Regions from separate parts of the Kluyvera sp. STS39-E genome, predicted to be linked through region 1. Evidence: predicted binding sites of a transcription regulator. Region 1 holds the regulator's gene; each other region holds the start of a gene.

The links. Region 1 encodes LexA, which represses DNA repair genes until DNA is damaged. Its sites were predicted from a motif close to TNCTGTATGTACATACAGNA; they were not measured.
Region 2: sulA (SOS-induced cell division inhibitor SulA) is a predicted target of LexA. The motif match lies at 1,902-1,921, and genes of this name have one in related genera.
Region 3: AB4K05_RS17780 (DinI-like family protein) is a predicted target of LexA. The motif match lies at 1,950-1,969, and genes of this name have one in related genera.
Region 4: mutH (DNA mismatch repair endonuclease MutH) is a predicted target of LexA. The motif match lies at 1,279-1,298, and genes of this name have one in related genera.

The regions. Positions count from the first base shown of each region.
Region 1 covers NZ_JBFQGA010000013.1:39,249-42,913, forward strand. Annotated here, with positions in the region: gene plsB (glycerol-3-phosphate 1-O-acyltransferase PlsB) at 1-443, opposite strand, end outside; gene AB4K05_RS22620 (diacylglycerol kinase) at 639-1,007, shown strand; gene lexA (transcriptional repressor LexA) at 1,107-1,715, shown strand; gene dinF (MATE family efflux transporter DinF) at 1,785-3,104, shown strand; gene AB4K05_RS22635 (CsbD family protein) at 3,241-3,450, shown strand; gene zur (zinc uptake transcriptional repressor Zur) at 3,494-3,665, opposite strand, start outside.
Region 2 covers NZ_JBFQGA010000009.1:171,042-174,706, forward strand. Annotated here, with positions in the region: gene yccS (YccS family putative transporter) at 1-1,104, shown strand, start outside; gene AB4K05_RS19775 (TfoX/Sxy family DNA transformation protein) at 1,116-1,724, opposite strand; gene sulA (SOS-induced cell division inhibitor SulA) at 1,943-2,452, shown strand; gene ompA (porin OmpA) at 2,806-3,665, shown strand, end outside.
Region 3 covers NZ_JBFQGA010000008.1:1,425-5,089, forward strand. Annotated here, with positions in the region: gene AB4K05_RS17765 (DNA cytosine methyltransferase) at 1-1,120, shown strand, start outside; gene AB4K05_RS17770 (DNA polymerase III subunit theta) at 1,156-1,413, shown strand; gene AB4K05_RS17775 (hypothetical protein) at 1,484-1,813, shown strand; gene AB4K05_RS17780 (DinI-like family protein) at 1,987-2,220, shown strand; gene AB4K05_RS17785 (DUF1367 family protein) at 2,625-3,227, shown strand; gene AB4K05_RS17790 (hypothetical protein) at 3,227-3,433, shown strand; gene AB4K05_RS17795 (recombination protein NinG) at 3,436-3,665, shown strand, end outside.
Region 4 covers NZ_JBFQGA010000001.1:505,304-508,968, reverse strand. Annotated here, with positions in the region: gene ptsP (phosphoenolpyruvate--protein phosphotransferase) at 1-301, opposite strand, end outside; gene rppH (RNA pyrophosphohydrolase) at 314-844, opposite strand; gene mutH (DNA mismatch repair endonuclease MutH) at 1,529-2,224, shown strand; gene AB4K05_RS02480 (TerC family protein) at 2,405-3,118, shown strand; gene AB4K05_RS02475 (YgdI/YgdR family lipoprotein) at 3,244-3,462, shown strand; gene AB4K05_RS02470 (NADP(H)-dependent aldo-keto reductase) at 3,611-3,665, shown strand, end outside.

The DNA of each region.
Region 1 (3,665 bases):
TTCAGCATACGCAGCGGCGGGTTAATTTCGCCTTTCTCACGACCCGGAGAACGACCGAACATCACTGACACCGGCACCATTTGCACATCCAGATCTGGGTTGCTGCGGTGCAGGTCGAGGTAATCGTGGAACAGTTTGATCGACTCTTCTTTCGGCGTGTAATAGGTGAACACGCGCGGCCCGCCGTGGATGAACACGTAGCGCGGCAGCAAGGTGCCGTCGATTTCTAACGGTTCAAACGGATCGGGCAGGTCGTGCGCCAAACATTGGGCGCGGAGCGTCAGTAAGTCAGCCTTAGAGTTGTAAGGCAGGACGTACATAATTGGACGCGATGTATCAAGCCCCAATTCCTGAGCAGGTTCTGCGGGAATAGACTTGCTCTTTACCAGAACACTTAATGGTAAATTCAGTAATTTGTAGTAAATTCTTGGCCAGCCGGACATAAACGATGTAAAGCCTCTGGTTAATCATGCAAATGCGCGGCAAGAATATCAGAAAGTTGGCAGGATTTCTGTTCTACCGCTCCATAATAATACACTAAGTGATTCTCGTAGCGGCCACGCGGCGAACGCAGCGGCGACGGGAAGAACGATGTACATACGCATTGTCATTGACGCATAACGTAAAAGGTTCTTGAGATGGCCAATAATACCACTGGGATCACCCGAATTATCAAAGCAGCAGGTTATTCCTGGAAAGGATTTCGCGCGGCGTGGCAAAACGAAGCCGCGTTCCGCCAAGAAGGGGTTGCGTCCTTAGTGGCGATAATTATTGCCTGCTGGCTGGATGTGGATCCTATCACCCGCGTGTTGCTTATCGGCTCTGTCCTGTTGGTGATGATAGTGGAAATTCTTAATAGTGCGCTGGAAGCCGTCGTTGACCGTATTGGCTCGGAGTATCACGAGCTGTCCGGGCGCGCTAAAGATATGGGTTCTGCCGCGGTGCTGCTGGCGATTTTCGTCGCGGTTATCACCTGGGGCATCTTATTGTGGTCTCATTTCCACTAAAGCTGTGAAAACTGCCTGATTTCCTGCGTTTTATGGTTCCAAAATAGACACTAGCTGTATATACTCACAGCATAACTGTATATACACCCAGGGGGCGGAATGAAAGCGTTAACGACCAGGCAGCAAGAGGTGTTTGATCTCATCCGGGATCATATCAGCCAGACGGGCATGCCGCCGACGCGTGCGGAAATTGCTCAGCGCTTGGGGTTTCGTTCCCCGAATGCGGCTGAAGAACACCTGAAAGCGCTGGCGCGTAAAGGGGTTCTTGAGATTGTCTCCGGTGCCTCTCGCGGTATCCGCCTACTGGTGGAAGAAGAAGCGGGCTTGCCGCTGATTGGCCGCGTGGCGGCGGGCGAACCGCTGCTAGCACAACAGCACATTGAAGGCCATTATCAGGTCGACCCATCGCTGTTTAAACCAAGCGCCGACTTCCTGCTGCGCGTCAGCGGTATGTCGATGAAAGATATTGGTATTATGGACGGCGACCTGCTTGCTGTGCATAAAACCCAGGATGTGCGTAACGGCCAGGTTGTGGTGGCGCGCATTGACGAAGAAGTGACGGTAAAACGCCTGAAAAAACAGGGTAACGTCGTCGAACTGCTGCCAGAAAACAGCGAGTTTTCCCCTATCGTGGTCGATCTGCGCCAGCAGAACTTCTCCATCGAAGGGCTGGCCGTTGGCGTTATCCGCAACGGTGAGTGGTTGTAACCCTTCTCCGCTCTCAAATGGCTGTGATGCTTTCGGTATCGCAGCCTTTTTTCTTTCTGGTTCATGCACATGCCTCTACTGACCTCCGCCGATAAAGCCCTGTGGCGTCTTGCGCTACCCATGATTTTCTCCAATATCACCGTGCCTTTGCTGGGACTGGTGGATACTGCCGTGATTGGTCATCTCGATAGTCCAGTCTATTTGGGCGGCGTGGCGATTGGGGCCACGGCGACCAGCTTCCTGTTCATGCTGCTGCTGTTTTTACGCATGAGCACCACCGGCCTGACGGCGCAAGCGTTTGGTGCCAAAGACCCCCAGGCGCTGGCCCGAGCCTTAGTACAACCGCTTTTGCTGGCGCTGGGCGCGGGTCTGCTGATTATTCTGTTCAAAAACCCGCTGATTCATTTGGCGCTCTCCATCGTCGGCGGCAGCGGCGAGGTGCTGGAACAAGCGCAGCGTTTTCTCTCAATCCGCTGGCTCAGCGCCCCCGCCTCACTGGCAAACCTCGTGCTGCTCGGCTGGCTACTCGGCGTACAGTATGCTCGCGCACCGGTGGTATTGCTGGTGGTAGGGAATGTGCTGAATATTGTTCTCGACCTGTGGCTGGTTATGGGGCTGCATATGAACGTGCAGGGGGCGGCGCTGGCAACGGCGATTGCTGAATATGCAACGTTCTTGGTTGGGCTGGGAATGGTGCGCAAGGTACTGATCATGCGTGGCATTTCATGGGCGATGCTGAAAACGGCTTGGCTCGGTGACTTTCGACGGCTACTGGCGCTGAACCGCGACATTATGCTGCGTTCGCTGCTGCTTCAGCTGTGCTTTGGCGCGGTGACCGTCTTTGGTGCCCGACTCGGCAGCGACGTGGTGGCGGTGAATGCGGTGCTGATGACCATGCTGACCTTCACGGCCTATGCATTGGACGGATTCGCCTATGCAGTAGAGGCCCACTCTGGGCAAGCCTACGGCGCACGCGATGGCAGCAAACTGCTTGAGGTGTGGCAGGCGGCATGTCGCCAAGCGGGCGTTGTCGCGCTGGCCTTTGCGCTGGTTTATGCGCTATTGGGTGAGCATATTGTCGCGCTGCTGACTTCCATCCCTGAGCTGCGCCAGTTGGCTGACCGCTATGTGCTCTGGCAGGTCGTGCTGCCGGTGATTGGTGTGTGGTGTTACCTGTTGGACGGCATGTTTATCGGTGCGACGCGCGGCGCTGAAATGCGTAACAGCATGGCGGTCGCGGCGGCCGGTTTTGCGCTCACGCTGCTGGCGCTGCCGACGCTAGGCAACCACGGACTGTGGTTAGCGCTGGCCGTATTCCTCGCATTGCGTGGTATGTCGCTGGCGTTTATCTGGCGTCGTCACTGGCGCGAGGGGAGCTGGTTTTCTTAGCGTGATGGTTAAAGATTCTGAATAGTGAAACGAACCCAGAATGACCGACTACAATTAATCTCACGCTTAGCGAAAAAGATGTTCGTGTTGTAGAAAACCTTTCGCTATTCACTCACTGACTCCCGAGGATTTTATGATGAATAAAGACGAAGTCGGCGGTAACTGGAAACAGATCAAAGGTAAAGTGAAAGAGCAATGGGGCAAACTGACCGATGATGATATGACGGTGATCGAAGGGAAACGCGATCAGCTGGTCGGTAAAATTCAGGAGCGTTACGGCTACGCGAAAGATCAGGCGGAAAAAGAGGTCGATAGCTGGGACAAGCGTCACAACCACCGCTGGTAAACCCCTCGCGTACAAGGAAGTACGCTATCCCGCTTAGCGTTCGCTAGCGGGATTTCTTCTTAATCTGGATTGTATGATCGTGCTGGCAGCATTCATGCGTTTTGCAGGCCTCGACCTCAACGCAGCCTGAACACAGGCCGTGTGCTTCAATCACGTTGTGGCGCAGAGCGAAGCCCATTTTTGCCGCCAGCGCATGCATGATGTCTTCGACCCCT
Region 2 (3,665 bases), on a different contig from region 1:
GATGCGCAGCTTGCAACGATTGAGTCCGAACAGCTGCAATCTCAGATGGAGAGTGAAACAGAGACGCTGTTGGCTGATGATAGTCTGCATGGATTCGACGATATTCGCTTACGGCTTAGCCGCAATATGTCGCCAGAATCCGCGCTGTTTCGTCATGCGGTGCGCATGTCGCTGGTTTTATGCGCGGGCTATGCCTTTATTCAGTTAACCGGTCTACAGCACGGTTACTGGATTTTGCTCACCAGCTTGTTCGTTTGCCAGCCAAACTACAACGCAACCCGCCACCGGCTGGCGCTACGTATTATAGGTACACTCGTCGGCGTGGCCTTGGGGCTACCCATACTCTTGCTCGTACCGTCTCTTGAAGGGCAACTGGTACTTATTGTTATCACCGGCGTGCTTTTCTTTGCCTTTCGTAATGTGCAGTATGCTCACGCGACCATGTTCATCACACTGCTGGTATTACTGTGTTTCAACCTGCTTGGTGAAGGTTTTGAAGTCGCGCTACCCCGCGTCATTGATACGCTAATAGGCTGTGGTATTGCATGGATAGCGGTAAGTTTTATTTGGCCGGATTGGAAATTCCGCAATTTACCTCGGGTGCTTGAGCGCGCCGTCGATGCGAACTGCCGCTATCTCGATGCTATTCTTGAACAATATCATCAGGGCCGCGATAACCGCCTCGCCTACCGTATTGCACGACGCGATGCGCATAACCGCGATGCTGAGTTGGCTTCTGTCGTGTCAAACATGTCAACAGAACCCAAAGTAACCGCTGAGATGCGTGAAACTGCATTCCGCCTGCTGTGTCTCAACCACACCTTAACCAGCTATATTTCCGCGCTGGGCGCCCACCGCGAAAAATTGACTACCCCGACAGTTCTGGCTCTTCTGGACGATGCCGTCTGCTATGTCGATGATGCGTTACATCATCAGCCTGCGGACGAAGACAGAGTTCAGCAGGCATTAACCGGATTAGCCGAGCGGATTAGTCATTTAGATACTCGCCTAGACAGCAAAGAGCCATTAGTCCTGCAACAGATCGGTTTGATGATTTCACTGCTTCCAGAAATCTGTCGGCTTCAAAAGCAGGTTCTGGCCTAGAACCTAACTATCTACCATTTGTGAATGTAGATTTTCACCCAACTCTGTAGCTCCTGGCGCCTTAGTGCCGGGAGTGCAGCAGCGTGGACGCCGGTAATCGCCCCTTCTAGCGAAAAAAGCACATTGATGCCGATCTGTTTACGGATTTGGCGAAGAAGCAGCCATGCACTTTGCGCCCCAATTTGCCGTAGCGCCTGTACATCCATAACGCCGGCTTCATGCAGCAACAGCTCCATATGAAATGAGAGATTTGGCAAATCCTTCAACCGTGATGGCTTCCTTTGTAGGGATTTCTCTAGCCGAGCATCCTCCAGTGAAGATAAACCCAACTGCAGTAAAGCGGGTGCATTCGCCCATAGTGCAGCATCAACGTGGAAATACTTTAACTGCAACGGCATCCCGCGTTTTCGTAATGTGAGTAATTGCGGTGAGTGTTGAGCCTGATAAGTGGCATTTTGTTCGCACATCCGCAGATAGAGTTCCCCCTCCGCAACCATTGCAAAGACCGCGTCGTCGACAGCAAGGCTGTAACCGCCGAACAGCGCCCGTGACCTGATTTTCCCCAATATTGAGAAACATTCTTGGGATTGATAAATCCGTTTATACGATATAATTTTCATGATTAATCCTTAATAATCATGTGCATGGATACATTAAACTTGTTAATGAAACGCATAGTAAGCAACATAGGGAAGTTCACCTTACACAGCAAGGTGTATTTGTCATCCCGTGCATTTTCTGTGCAATTTTGCGAGTTACTTTCAGAAATTGAGGTTGATCTTTGGTGAGACGGGTAGTACTGTATATGCATACAGTAACCCACAAGGTTGGATTAGCTATGTATACTTCTGGTGTTGTAAATCATTCTTCTGCCGCTGTCTCAACAACGGCTTCCCATGCTTTCACTCCTGCGAAAAGCACGTCATCTGCGCTCATTAGCGAAGTGCTTTATCGTGAAGATCAGCCAATGATGGCACAGTTGTTATTGCTGCCATTGCTTCAGCAACTGGGACAGCAGTCACGCTGGCAGCTGTGGCTGACCCCACAGCAGAAACTAAGCCGCCAATGGGTATTAGAATCGGGTTTGCCGTTAACAAAAGTCATGCAACTGCGCCAAATGCAGCCGTGCGATATGCTGGAGTCGATGGTTCGCGCATTACGTACCGGTAATTATAGCGTTGTTATCGGCTGGTTAACGGATGAACTGTCGGCGGAAGAGCACGCTCGTTTGCTGGGTGCGGCGGAAGAAGGAAACGCAATGGTGTTCATAATGCGTCCTGTTTGCTCTGCGATACACCCCACTGGACAATTTAATGGGCTAAAAATTCATTCTAATTTGTTCCATTAAGCCAAATTAGGATTATTCCTGGTAATTTTTTTGCAACTTTTTTATCTCCCAGATTTTCTGATGGTTTTTTCTCAGAAGGCTTGTCTGGTGCGGTTTCCAGTATTTTACACTGCTTAATTTCTCAACATATTTGTTAAATATTGCGTATACAACTCTTTTTTTTTCATAAGCCTGACGGAGTTCACACTTGTAAGTTTCGAACGACGTTGTAGACTTTACATCGCCAGGGGTGCTCAGCTTACACCGCAGATATCTGCTAAGTAATTCACTAAGCCCCACCCCGGTGGAAGGATTTAACCGTGAGTCTATTTAGAACTTCATGGCAAATTTTGGATGATAACGAGGCGCAAAAAATGAAAAAGACAGCTATCGCGATTGCAGTGGCACTGGCAGGCTTCGCTTCAGTGGCTCAGGCCGCTCCGCAAGACAACACCTGGTATGCTGGTGGTAAACTGGGTTGGTCCCAGTTCCATGACACTGGCTGGTACCAGAGTGACCTGAACAACAACGGTTCTACCCACAACAGCCAGCTGGGCGCAGGCGCGTTCGGTGGCTACCAGGTTAACCCGTATGTTGGTTTCGAAATGGGTTACGATTGGTTGGGCCGTATGGAATATACCGGCAGCCAGACTAACGGTGCTCTGAAAGCTCAAGGCGTTCAGCTGACCGCTAAACTGGGTTACCCAGTAACTGACGATCTGGACATCTACACTCGTCTGGGTGGTATGGTATGGCGTGCTGACTCCAGCAACAACATCGCTGGCGATCACCATGACACCGGCGTTTCCCCTGTATTCGCAGGCGGCGTTGAGTGGGCTGTTACTCGTGATATCGCAACCCGTCTGGAATACCAGTGGGTTAACAACATCGGCGACGCAAACAGCGTTGGCGTACGTCCTGACAACGGCATGCTGAGCGTAGGTGTTTCCTACCGCTTTGGCCAGCAGGATGCAGCTGCACCAGTAATCGCACCAGCTCCAGCTCCAGCTCCAGAAGTACAGACCAAACACTTCACTCTGAAGTCTGACGTTCTGTTCAACTTCAACAAAGCAACTCTGAAACCAGAAGGCAAACAAGCTCTGGATCAGATGTACAGCCAGCTGAGCAACCTGGATCCGAAAGACGGTTCCGTAGTGGTTCTGGGCTTCACTGACCGTATCGGTTCTGACGCTTACAACCAGGGTCTGTCCGAGAAACGTGCTCAGTCCGTAGT
Region 3 (3,665 bases), on a different contig from region 1:
TATCGTGAAGTGCAACCACACCAGCACTAAAACGAGCTACGACTGTTTCCGTGGGCAGGCGCTGGCGGAGCCGCTGCAGACAATAACCAAAACACACGGCTATGCGGTTGCTGTTCCGCACCTGACGAAATTCCGCACTGGCGCAACAGGGCAGCCAGTTACCGAGCCTGTACCAACGGTGACCGCTGGCACATCGAAACGCCCTGGCGGGAATGGGCATGCACTCGGCGTGGTGGAGGCGGCGCTAACACCGTTCATGGCTGGCAACGGCGGTAGTGAGTACCAGGCGAAACCGCGCCCACTGAATAAACCTGCGCATACCATTCTCAAGCAATCCCGCGCCTGTCTGGTCACGCCGGTTATTGCCCGGCAGTTCGGCGCCAGTATCGGCCACCGGGCTGACGAGCCAAGCGCAACTATCACAGCAGGTGGTGGCGGTAAATCGCAGCTGGTGACGCCGACGCTGATTCAGATGGGGTATGGCGAACGCCCAGGACAGGAGCCGCGAGTGCTGCAACTGGACAACCCGCTGGGCACTGTTACAGCCGGGGGCAATAAGTTTGCAACGGTGAGCGCGTTTTTGGCGAAGCATTACGGCGGGAATTATACCGGGCCGGGCGTCAGCCTGGACGAACCGGCACACTCGGTCACTACCGTCGATCACCATGCTGTTGTAGCCTCGCATCTGGTGAAGCTACGCGGAACATGCCGAGACGGGCAGCGCACAAATGAACCTATGCCGACGGTCACCGCTGGTGGCCAGCACGTAGGCGAGGTGAAAACCACGCTGGCAGCTGATGGGTATGACGAGCACCGCGCGCAGCAAACGCTGGCGTTCTTGAGGGAATACTGCGGAGAGGATTGCGACGGTCTGGTCACGGTTGACGGTATCACTTACCGCATCGTTGATATCGGAATGCGTATGCTGCAACCGCATGAACTGTACCGGGCGCAGGGCTTCCCGGAGTGGTACATCATCGACCAGGACTACAGCGGCAAGAAGTACGCAAAGGACAAGCAGGTTGCGCGATGCGGTAATGCGGTGCCGCCGCCGTTCGCTGAGGCGCTGGTGAGGGCTAATCTGCCGGAGTTGTGCCAGTCGAAACAAATTGCAGCCTGACCTATAATCCCCTCAAATACCGAGGGGATTTTTTCATGTCGAAGCACAACATTGCAGCAAAAACTAAAGATGAGCAGGACAAGGTTAACGTTGACCTGGCTGCGTCTGGTGTTGCCTACAAAGAGCGGCTGAATCAGCCAGTTATTGCCGAGCAGGTAGCGCGTGAGCAGCCAGAGCACTTGCGCGAATACTTCATGGAGCGCGTTAAATATTACCGCGAAAAGAGCATTAGTTTGCCGAGAGCGTCTGACCCGCGCTACCTCGACATGGCATCGCAGAACGAGAAGAAGTAAGCCGCTTGACGCTTTCTTGATAAAAGAATACTGTTTATATATACAGTAATTTTATCGATGAGGTGTACGCATGGCCTTCCCATCCCCAGCAAACGACTACACAGAAAAACGTCTTACAGTCGATTCCCTTTGTCAGATGGATGCTAACTGCACAGTCATTCAAACGACAACCGGCTATGCGGTCATTAATCGGTCGCTGAGGGCAGAGCAGGGTAATATCGTGCTCATCACTCATTGCGGCCGGACCCAGTTTGCAAAGCTGATGGGCTCGTCGCTCATCACGGAAGAGGGCGAAGCGCTGGAAGGTGATGTGCTGGACGATGTAACCGTATCTGGCGTGATGACATACGAGATCAACGTAATACGACGCGCCGAAGTTGACGAACTACCAATAATTTGAGCCCGAAAACAGCCCAGAAAACACCAGAACCCGCCCCGGCGGGTTTTTTGTTGGCATCATAAAAACTCATTAGAAACAACATAGTAACCTTCGCAAAAAATGCCTTTATAGGATTGATAAATGTGCCGTATGGGTGTACTGTTTATTTATACAGTATTTCGAGCGGAGGACGTATGAGAGTCGAAGTCACAATCGATAAAAAGAAAAAGCTACCCGATGGCGCAGTACCGGCACTGGAAGCCGAACTGTCACGCCGCATAGGTCAGAATTATGAAGGCTGTAAGCTGACCGTTCGCCGGGCAAGCACTGATGGGCTGAACGTAGTCGGCGGTGAAAACAGCGATAAACAGCGCATCGAAGAGATCCTGCAAGAAACGTGGGAAAGTGCAGAAGACTGGTTTTATTAATTGGTTTGCGTGGTAGCTGCATCATTTCTTATGCGCGATTTCTTCCTGCGCGGCTACCAGGAATTTCTTTTTGCGTCTGGATGTCGCTCAGGGGGAAATGTTGTGAGTGCAATTGACTCAACTCCAACTGGAGGCTTTAGAGCGACCATCACAGATGCCAGTGGCCGCGAAGTATTAACGATTGATTTGGCAGATAGTGACCGATTCATTCTATCTTCAGACAGAGGGAAGATAGTGAGCCGAAAACTCGGGATGGATGATCATTACTGGTCCCGAGATACCCTAAGAGAAGTCGTAAGAGAAATGACCTCAAAAAATTGACCGCCTTGTGTAGCATCTAGCATAATCAGCAAACTGGCCTGAACAACCAGAACCTGACGACTATGCGCCACGGAGTAAAAACCATGGCGCACGAACTACAACTAATCAAGCACCACTCAGGAATACTGATCCCGGCGACGCCCGAGACCAGCGAAATCCTGCAATCAAAAATCAAGCTCGGCGACGTGCTGGTCGCTGAATTCAAACGTGTGCGTAATCCGGCATTTCATCGCCGATTCTTTGCGCTGCTTAATCTCGGCTTTGAATACTGGGAACCAACCGGCGGCGCCATTTCATCGAACGAGCGCAAGCTGGTGACCGGGTATGCAAAGTTCCTGTCTTCTTATGGCGGCAACGAAAGCACGCTGCTGGATGCTGCTGAACAGTATCTGGAGCAGATTGCTAGCCGTCGCGTTACCAATGGCATCAGCCTGTGTAAATCCTTTGATGCTTACCGTGCCTGGGTAACTGTCGAAGCCGGGCATTACGATGCTATCCGGCTGCCTGACGACACCCTGCGTAAACATCCCCGCAGCATTTCCTTCTCAAACATGGACGAAATCGAATTCCAGCAGCTGTACAAGGCTGTGCTCGATGTTCTCTGGCGCTGGATATTGTCCCGGACTTTCCGTACGCAGCAGGAGGCCGAGAACGCCGCCGCCCAGCTGATGAGCTTCGGGGGATGATGCCGATGAAATTTTCCTGGTTCCAACATACCGACTGCACCACCGAACAGGCCGACGAGCTGGTAGCCAACTACCGGCGCCGCGGCGTGAAAGTTGAGCGCAGCCTGAACCGTGACAACATCACCTGGACTATCAGTGCGCAGCTGCCGGAAGGCGATAAAGCGCCGCGCCCGAGCCGTGTATGGCAAAACAAGGCGTGGGGTTGATCATGGCTAAGCTACCGCGCCGCAAGTGCGCCAATAAAGAATGCCGCCAGTGGTTCCACCCGACACGCGACACGCAGACTGTATGCGGTTACGAGTGCGCCAGCGCATATAGCAAGGAGCAGACCAGAAAAGCCCGGGAGGATGCGCAGCGTAAGGAATCAGCCAAACAGCGCGCAGCTGAGAAAAAGGCGCGTGCTGCATGGCGCCAGCGCAAAGCCGCAGTTAAGCCGCT
Region 4 (3,665 bases), on a different contig from region 1:
AAGGAATGTATTTGTAGCTAGGGTGCTTTTGCGCATCGGCAAGGTTGATGGGTTCAGCCAGACGACCGACGAGGCCCACAATACCTTCATCAAAGGCGAGCGTGATGGTACGACCGCGCGGTTTTTTGAGGCCGCGGGTCGCCATCAGATAGAAGCAACGTCGATCGTTGTCGGCGAGATAAACTGAACAAACTTCTGTCTCCATCGCCTGACAGACGTCGGTGACAAGAATATCCAGCGCCTCGTTTAGCCGAGGCGCACTCGCGACCTTCTCAACAATTTCGCGTAAGCGAGTGAGCATAATGTGCGTGGCTTAACCTCTTTTACGTCGATAAGCAGGCGCGCTTTGCGGTTTTGGCGCGCTCTCCGCAAGCGCCATCACTACGCTGGCGAACTCTTTCATTACCCGGCGGTAGACGTCGCGTTTAAACGAGACGACCTGGCGCACCGGGTACCAGTAACTCACCCAGCGCCAACCGTCGAATTCCGGCGTGCTGCTGGTCTGCATATTGATATCCGCGTCATTGCCGATCAACTGCAAGAGAAACCACTTTTGTTTCTGGCCGATACAAACCGGCTTTGTGTCCCAACGCACCAAACGTTTTGGCAACTTGTAACGCAACCAGTTTCGGGTCGAAGCGAGGATCCGTACATCTTTACGACTTAATCCTACTTCTTCGAACAGTTCCCGATACATCGCCTGTTCTGCTGTCTCACCGGGGTTTATGCCCCCTTGCGGGAATTGCCAGGAGTGCTGACCGTAGCGTCGGGCCCACATGACCTGGCCCTGACGATTGCAAATTACAATACCAACATTCGGGCGGTAGCCATCGTCATCAATCACCGGACTACCTCAATATAAGCTTCAATGTGAATGATTGTTTCACACTCGCTGGAAACGGTAAACCACTCTATTGCACTGCTACATGCCGAATAACATTTGAATAACTCACAGTAATCATCAGAGTTATAAACAGCGAAGCCGACTTGCGGCCGATTTTATTCACTTTTTCTGTGGATAGAGTTGTGAAGAAGTAGGGGTTTACCCAGGGAAAACCCAGAGCACTCCGAATAATCGCATGCTAGCGACTTTCAGTAAAATGCTATTTTTCATTATGTTATTAGCATTAATCCGCCTGTATGACTCTATAACGTGATGATCGTCACATAGGCGATCCTTCCATTGATGAAAGATCGAACAACGTCGGTTTTATCCACAGATTGTGCCAACATCTTAGACACCTTTTGTGCAAAAAATCGATTTTCGTCGCACGTCAAGGCTGTAAATGGAAACAGTAGTGGGGCTTTTCCCCAGTTATCCCATTTTTCTGTGGATAACATGGTGTAAGATCCTGTTCATTGCCAGTGACCAGATTTGGGAAACCTTTTTTATCGCCGTTTTTCGGCGGTGGATATTCAAAAAAAGTTCATTATTATCATTGCGTTGAATTATTTACCCATAAAAAGTTAAACTCTATCCACACCCAGCAAAATTGTCGTTCATTTTTTAAGCAAAAGGCGCTTTATTATGTCACTCCTCGCTCCACTTCGCGCATCGCCGAAAACTCAGGCTGAACTGCTCGCCCAGGCTCAGCGTCTGGCTGGCTATTCGCTGGGCGAGCTTGCAGCGCTGGCCGGTATCGCGACACCGAAGGATTTAAAGCGCGACAAGGGCTGGATTGGCATTCTGCTGGAAATATGGCTGGGCGCGAGCGCCGGCAGCAAACCCGAGCAGGATTTCGCCGCGCTGGGCGTTGAACTGAAAACTATCCCCATTGATGCAGCAGGTCGACCGCTGGAAACCACCTTCGTCTGCGTCGCCCCTCTAACAGGGAATTCTGGCGTAACCTGGGAGAGCAGCCATGTGCGTCATAAGCTTAAGCGGGTACTGTGGATGCCGGTGGAGGGTGAACGCTCCATCCCCCTTGCCGAGCGTCGGGTTGGCGCACCGATTTTGTGGACACCCAGTGCCGAAGAGGAGCTGCAGCTGCGGATGGATTGGGAAGAACTGATGGATCTCATCGTATTAGGCCAGGTCGAGCGAATTACCGCGCGTCACGGTGAGGTGCTGCAACTGCGTCCCAAGGCCGCCAACAGCAAAGCGCTAACCGAAGCCATCGGCACACACGGTGAGCGTATTATGACGCTGCCGCGCGGTTTCTATTTGAAAAAGAACTTCACCGCCGCCCTGCTGGCTCGCCACTTTATGCTGCAAGCAGATTAATTTTTTGTCCTGCCGCGCCGTGGGCTTATAATCATCTCGCTATCCGTTTTGCTACGCCGACGCTCTTGACGTCTCCGGTTCCAACAAGGATCTGTTTCCGGGGCCGTTAGTCGGCGTTTAAACGCGTCGCACTTCTACGTAAATCAATTAAACTTCGTTTTTTTTGGCAGGACTTACCTAATGTTATTTGCATGGATCACCGACCCCAATGCTTGGCTCGCGCTTGGCACTCTGACCATTCTGGAGATCGTTCTGGGGATCGATAATATTATTTTCCTCTCTCTGGTTGTTGCTAAGCTCCCTACTGCACAACGCGCCCATGCCCGTCGAATTGGCTTAATGGGGGCGATGTTCATGCGTCTGGCGCTGCTGGCCTCGATTGCTTGGGTCGTAAAGCTGACCTATCCGTTATTCACCGTATTTGGCCAAGCGATTTCTATTCGCGATCTGATCCTGCTGCTCGGCGGACTATTTCTTATCTGGAAGTCGATTAAAGAAATTCACGAGTCGATTGAAGGCGATGAGGAAGGCATGAAAACCAACGTGCACTCTTTTCTCGGCGCCATCGTGCAAATTATGCTGCTGGATATCATCTTCAGCCTCGATTCGGTGATCACCGCCGTGGGCCTGTCCGATCATCTGTTTATTATGATGGCGGCGGTGGTGATTGCAGTGGGCGTGATGATGTTTGCTGCACGTTCTATAGGTGAGTTCGTTGACCGTCACCCTTCGGTGAAAATGCTGGCACTGTCATTCCTTATTCTGGTCGGCTTTACGCTGATCCTTGAGAGTTTTGATGTGCATGTGCCGAAAGGTTACATCTACTTTGCCATGTTCTTCTCGATTTCGGTTGAAAGCCTCAACCTCCTGAGAAGCAAGAAAAACCCGCTCTAATTCGTTACTCACAGCCCTCTTTTGAGGGCTGTGTCTTATTTTTTTTAAGATTTTCCCCCTTTATGCTGCTCTCCGGGTCAGTTATTACTAGACTATTGAGAGTGCGGTTAAAGAAGGGGATAACGATGACAAAATGGGCAGTTTTGATTTCCGCAGTGGGCTTAGCATTTGCAGTATCCGGCTGCAGCAGCGATTACGTCATGGCGACGAAAGACGGTCGAATGATCCTCACCGATGGTAAACCGGAAGTCGACGACGATACTGGCCTTATCAGCTATGAAGATCAGCAGGGTAATCAGATGCAGATCAACCGTGACGATGTATCGCAGATCATCAAACGATAAACGCATACCCTTCTTCATTCAGGTATCGAGGTCAGCCGCCTGCTGGCCTTTTTTATTTTTTTACTTCCCCTTTTTCTTCCCCTCTGCCATTTTTATATTCCTTTGTCAGGACTCTTTCCTGACGCTGTTGATAAAAGGAAGCCGGCTTATGCAGTACCACCGTATCCCCCACAGCTCGCTTGAGATAAGCACCCTTGGGCTGG